DNA from 2 places in the Polaribacter sp. MED152 genome. Region 1 is predicted to be linked to the other one. Evidence: riboswitches for the same ligand, from Rfam matches in the RefSeq annotation. Region 1 holds a riboswitch; the other holds the start of a gene.
The links. A riboswitch is a leader RNA that binds a small molecule or an ion and turns the genes downstream of it on or off. The one in region 1 is predicted to bind S-adenosylmethionine.

Region 1 (3,428 bases):
AATTTATAAAATTGAGAGCCTTTGAACTTGATGGATTTAACATTTATAAATTAAATGCTTCTTTAACTTTATCTACATAATCTAATTTTTCCCAAGTAAAAGTTTCTACTTCTTCAGATACAGTTTCTCCCATAGGATTTGAGAAAGTTACTGTTTTTACTTCAGGATTTCTACCCATATGTCCATATGCAGCAGTATCAGAATAAATAGGAGTTCTTAACTTTAAACGCTTTTCAATAAAATAAGGACGCATGTCAAAAATTTCTTCTACTTTTTTACTGATTTCTCCATCAGATAAATCTACTGTAGAAGTTCCATACGTTTCTACATTAATACTGGTTGGTTTTGCAACTCCAATTGCGTAAGAAACCTGTACTAAAACTTCTTTACATAAACCTGCAGCTACTAAATTTTTAGCAATATGTCTTGTAGCATAAGCTCCAGACCTATCTACTTTACTAGGGTCTTTACCTGAAAAAGCACCTCCACCATGAGCGCCTTTTCCTCCATAAGTATCTACTATAATTTTACGACCAGTTAAACCAGTATCTCCATGAGGACCACCAATAACAAATATTCCAGTAGGATTTATGTGATAGGTAATATCATCTGTAAATAATTTTTGAATATGTTCTGGTAATTTTGCAATTACTCTCGGAATCAAAATTTCTACAATATCTTTTTTAATTTTTGATAACATTACTTCTTCAGATGCATCAAAATCGTCATGCTGCGTAGAAATTACAATAGCATCTATTCTTTGAGGTACATTATCATCTGAATATTCAATAGTTACCTGACTTTTTGCATCTGGTCTTAAATAGGTTATGTCTGAATTTTCTCTTCTAATTTCTGCCAATTCTGTTAACAGTCTATGAGATAATTCTAGAGCTAGAGGCATGTAGTTTTCAGTTTCATCAGTAGCGTAACCAAACATCATACCTTGGTCTCCTGCACCTTGCTCTTCTGGTTTAGATCTGTCTACACCTTGATTAATATCTGGAGATTGTTCATGAATTGCGGATAAAACACCACAAGAATTTCCATCAAACATATACTCGCTTTTTGTGTAACCAATTTTATTGATTACATCTCTTGCAATTTGTTGAACATCTAAATAAGTGTTCGATTTTACTTCACCTGCTAATATAACTTGCCCAGTAGTAACTAAGGTTTCACAAGCTACTTTACTAGATTTATCAAATGCTAAAAAATTATCGATTAAAGCATCTGATATTTGGTCTGCAACTTTATCTGGATGTCCTTCAGAAACGCTTTCTGAGGTAAATAAATATGACATAATACTCTTCTTTTTTATATGATTTAAAAAATTCGAGAAAGATTGCAGGAGGCTAAAAGGAGTATAGAATTACTGCTTTAGCATTTTTTTAATGAGGTTGCAATCAGTTCAAATTTTTCCTCTAATTATGATGCAAAAATACGTCATAATTTTATATTTAATCAATTTAGAACTATAATTATTTGCAATGCCATCATCAATAAATCATTTTTAACAGAATATTAAGTTGGTTTTTGAGGATTAAAAAAATAATCAATCCATTTTTTGTGAAAATGATACATTTTATAAATTTTAGTGTTTTTTATTTGGATGTTAACTTTTTCTGTTGCAATATTTGTACTCACAAAGTTCAATAACTTATTGAAATGTTATCAAGAAAGGTGGAGGGATTAGACCCATTGAAGCCTTAGCAACCCTTTAGAAATAAAGAAGGTGCTAAATTCTACTCTTTTAAATTGTTTAATTTAAAAGGATAGATAACAAAAGAGAATTTTCAAATTCCTTGAATTTTCTATTTTCTTAATAACATTTTTCTGGTAAACACATCAATTAAAGTTGATGCATTTGACTTTTGTTTTAATTATTTATTAACTCAAAAAAATAGAAAAATGAGTACTCACAAATTAGCAACAAATGCGTTGCACGCAGGTCATGATGTAAAATCTAATGGAGGAGCAAGAGCAGTTCCTATCTATCAAACATCATCTTATGTTTTTAATGATTCAGATCATGCAGCAAATTTATTCTCTTTAGCAGAATTAGGTTTTATTTACACAAGATTAAACAACCCAACAAACCAAATTTTACAAGAACGTTTAGCAGCTGTAGAAGGCGGAATAGGAGCTGTCGTTTTTGCTTCTGGAACATCTGCCATATCAACAGGATTGTTGACCCTTTTAAAAGCAGGAGATCATATTGTAGCTTCAAGTAGTTTGTATGGAGGAACATTTAATTTACTACATGTAACCTTACCAAGATTTGGAATTACAACAACATTTGTAGATGCTTCTAATCCTGATAATTTTGCAGATGCAGTTCAAGAAAATACCAGAGCATTTTTTGTAGAATCTTTAGGTAACCCAAAGTTAGACGTTTTAGATTTAGAAGCAATTGCAGAGCATTCTAAAGCAGCAGAAGTGCCATTTATTGTAGATAATACTGTTGCTACACCAGCATTATTAAATCCTATTAAACACGGAGCAAATATTGTAATTCACTCTTTAACAAAATATATTGGAGGTCAAGGAACCTCTTTAGGTGGTGCCATTATTGATGCAGGAACTTTTAACTGGGCAAATGGTAAATTTCCAGAATTTACAGAACCTTCTGCAGGTTATCATGGCTTAAAATACCACGAAGTTTTAGGTGCTGCCTCTTATACTTTTAAATTAATTCTTGAAGGTTTGCGTGATTTTGGAGGAGCTTTAAGCCCAACAAACGCATTTAATATTATTCAAGGATTAGAAACTTTACCAGTTAGAATTAAACAGCATTCAGAAAATGCCTTGGCTTTAGCCAAATGGCTAGAGGAACAAGAGGAAGTAGCTTGGGTAAATTATCCTGGTTTAGAAAGTAACAAGTACAATGAATTGGCTAAGAAATATTTACCAAAAGGTCAAAGTGGAATTGTAACTTTTGGTCATAAAGGAGGTTATGAAGCTGCAAAAACTATTGCAGATAAAACAAAAGTGTTCTCTTTATTAGCAAATATTGGTGATACTAAATCTTTAATTATTCATCCTGCAAGTACCACGCATCAACAGTTAGATGAAGCTGCTCAAGAAGGAGCAGGTGTTTCTCAAGATTTAATTCGTTTGTCTGTTGGTATAGAAGATATAGAAGATTTAAAAGCAGATTTAAAAGCAGCTTTTTCAGAAATTTAAATCCTGAAAAATTAAAAAAGGCCATAATTGAAACATCCATTATCACATATCAAAATAAAAGATTTTACCACAGAAGCTGGTGTAATAATTCCTGAATTAAATTTGAGCTATCAAGTTTTTGGTAAAGAATTAGGCTCAGCTCCTGTGGTTTTAATCAATCATGCATTAACAGGTAATAGTGAAGTTGCAGGTAAAAATGGTTGGTGGCAAGATATTGTAGGGAAAGAAAAAGCCATAGATACTAG
Region 2 (3,428 bases), 240 kb from region 1:
CCTTTAATGTGGTCGTTATAGAAACCATCATCAGTATATGAATTATTGTAATCTAAATCACTCACCAACCTTTCACTTATATCACCATCAAATTTTCTATATTTTATAAAAATATTTCTTTTATCTATTATCGCTTTTTTAACTTGTGCTTTAACATACATAGCATTTTATTTAAAAATTAATTTACTTTACTTCTATAAAACCTTTAAAAAATTCTTTTTATTTGTATAACTTAAATTTGTTTATATTTTTTGAATAGTTCCAAATTTCATTTGATCTATCAAAGCTGCTAATTCAAATTTGCACCAGTATATTTTATCTCTGAAGCGAACTTACTCTTAGCTTATATATTCTTTTAACTCTAAAATTGTAAAATTAAGATGATTTTATTCTATTAGTTTAGCAATCTAAATTTTTATAAAGATCTAAGACTTCCCAAACATCATTTGCTTAATAAAAACTTTGAATGTGCACTTAGCACCCTTCAATATATGTTAGATTATCTTTAAAGCTTCGGCAACTGACTCTGCTTTGTGGTGCTGACTAAATTTTAAAACAATATCAAAGGTGTAAAATTTAGTATTCACAGAAAACCTTTTTTGTTAACCTTTTAGATTAATTTTTCATGTTATTTCTGTATTGTGTTATTTCCCTTTTTCAAAAATCTACTTAATTGATTTAATTTCCCAGTTATTACATCTATTTTACTATTCGTTAACAAACATTTAGAAGCCCTTTCGTTAATTGATAAATCTAAATTATACCTAAGTATTCAAGTTTCAAAAAGTGATTATAAAAATATTTAAAACACTCATTGGATTAATTAAATAATTAATTTAGAAAAAATATTCTAAAATAAGCATGCCTATTGAAAGGAATAATAAATTAATTAAAACACAGATTTCAAACAAATTTTAAGAAAACTGAAATACTAGCGAATAATATTAATAGCAATTTATATTTAGCGAAGTACTGAGTTAAAGATATAAATTTTGTTCAAATAAGCAATGGTTAGAAAATAAAATATCCATTTCAAATTATTTAATTGATGGGATAATCAACTTTTAAATTGCTAAAATCATATATTTTAATATCTTTGTGGCAGTATCAGGAACGCAAGAATTGCGTACCAACCGAGCAAAAAAGCTACGGTGGTTTAGTATACGGACAGTTCTGTCAAAATAAATGAACATCCAACATATCTATTATTTACCTGATGCATAACCTTTAAAACTATGCATTTTGAAAAACTTAATGTCAAGATTTGGCGGACATGCCGTCAACTTTGGAACTGGTAAAGCCAGTGAAAAACTATTACCAGAAGATCAATCTTTGGATAATTTATTAGTGAATTATGCTCAAGAAATTATCCCTAACCATTTCATTATTTCATCTTACGATGCCATTCCTGAATATATGGGAAAATATCAATGGAAAACGATTAAAAAAGATGTCTTTAAATTAGGTGATCTAGAGCATGATTTTACTGATTTATTACTACAATATCAAGCTTCCGTAACCACCAGTATTTACTTAGGAAAGCATCATTACAACAATGTCTATGCTGTTTTTATTAAAACACATAAAGAAGGACTTGAAGACCATGTCCCTGATTACTACGAAAGTTTCGATTATGTGTTACAAATGCTCATTCAATCCGTAGACGAAAAGCCTGAACTAGACACAATAAAATTAGAGAGAATTCTACTTATCCTTTTTTATAAGATGGGATTGATTTATGAAGATTCCATAACTTTATTTAAGAGGTCGAAAACTCATTTAGGTCAAATGATATCAGAAGAATTTGAAACAACTACGATTAACGCATTAGTCGACTTAGATTCGGATGATAAGCTTGCTGAATTGTTAAAGAAAAGAGGAAATGAACAAGCATAAAAACAAATTAAAGAAAAGTGATTTTCAATATTTCTTAACCACTATTGATACTGATTGGGATGCTAAATTCTATTATTACTATCGGGTCACAAATGATGATTTTATACAGCTCGCTAGCTTCTTAGATGATTATGAAATATCCTTACGTAGTAAAACGAGGATAACATACAAAAGTCTAAAGCAAAACCTTTTGTTAACTTTAGAAAACTAGCTAGAAGGAATGTACTTATATCAAGAATACCCTGGCTTTATTTCTAGTAAAATGATTACAGGTTATGAATTTAATAGAGTCATTCAAAAAATAGTTCATGAGAAGAAGGCTATTAAACAAAAAGCTAAAAAGACTATTACACCACTAATACAATATTTAGAAAAGTTTCACCTCTACCCAAATCCTTTAGGTAACAATGAACGAAGTTGGATTGCAAAATGTCCTTCTGGAGGCAATCACTTTTTGATGGTGGTTACTACTACAGATGAATGGGGATGTGGGTATTACAAGAGAAAAGGAAAGTTAGAGGAACTTAAAAAATGGTTGTCTGAAATCAAAAGTAAAAAAGACCAGAAGATGTAGACACAAATGCTAAAGGAAATCAAAACAGAAAATCTACAAACCAAGGAAACCTTAAAGTGTTGGATTAATATAAATTAAAGAGACAAAAACACCTATTACAAATAAATTAGAACATAAGCTATGGAGTACCATAAAACAACTGTAAAACCTTTTTCAGCTCAAATAACTTTAGGATTAGAGAAAGGCTATACACAAGAAGTCATACAAAAAAAGCAAATACTACAGTTTATACAAACCTATCAAAAGGAATTATTCATAAATAAAAATATTGCTATTAGTGCATCAGTTAGTCACTGTGATATTGTTTTTAGTGGACAAATAGAGCCACATTTAAAACTCAATTTTATCAATTACCCAAAATTTCCATTAGAAGAAAAACATCTTAAGGAAACTATTAATAACCTTACGAAAGCATTGATGCAAGAGTTTTTACAAAACAGAGTAGTTGTCGAGTATTTAGATGAAACCGTCATGTTTGAAATTACTAATGAAATTGACCCAAGAATAAACTAAAACTATGAAAAAAGACATTTATATTGGATTACTAACACCTTGGGGTGTACCTCTTATTGAAAAGACATTAGAAAATTGGAGTGATGTGGAAATTAATAAATTTATGGAATTACATAGGTTACATGTATACAGCTCCAAACAAGAATCTAAAGGGGTCTATAATTTTAATATTATTAGAAATAGCACCTACCTTGCGTTAGAAAATGAAATTGAACAAATGAATATGAAAGTTGAAAAGCTAAGAACTATAAGTTTATTAGGGCAGTTTATTCATGAAAGCCAAGAAGTTCCTATAGATTATGCTGTAATTTTAAAAAACTCATTCATAGACATGCAAAAATACCTTACAGATGATGAGGAAGCTGTTTTACTAATTAATGAAAGTGAATCTCCTAACAAAATCATTAACTTAACAGGTGTTTGTCCTTATGTTATTTTATTTTTT

Region 2: another riboswitch for S-adenosylmethionine. It lies ahead of MED152_RS07285 (hypothetical protein); the one in region 1 lies ahead of MED152_RS06195 (O-acetylhomoserine aminocarboxypropyltransferase/cysteine synthase family protein).

The regions. Positions count from the first base shown of each region.
Region 1 is NC_020830.1:1,401,027-1,404,454, reverse strand. Features, by position in the region: gene metK (methionine adenosyltransferase) at 44-1,300, opposite strand; SAM riboswitch class I at 1,666-1,783, shown strand; gene MED152_RS06195 (O-acetylhomoserine aminocarboxypropyltransferase/cysteine synthase family protein) at 1,909-3,183, shown strand; gene thrA (bifunctional aspartate kinase/homoserine dehydrogenase I) at 3,211-3,428, shown strand, end outside.
Region 2 is NC_020830.1:1,644,523-1,647,950, forward strand. Features, by position in the region: gene MED152_RS07280 (WYL domain-containing protein) at 1-161, opposite strand, end outside; SAM-I-IV-variant riboswitch at 1,100-1,194, shown strand; gene MED152_RS07285 (hypothetical protein) at 1,243-1,896, shown strand; gene MED152_RS07295 (hypothetical protein) at 2,117-2,470, shown strand; gene MED152_RS07300 (hypothetical protein) at 2,591-2,983, shown strand; gene MED152_RS07305 (hypothetical protein) at 2,988-3,428, shown strand, end outside.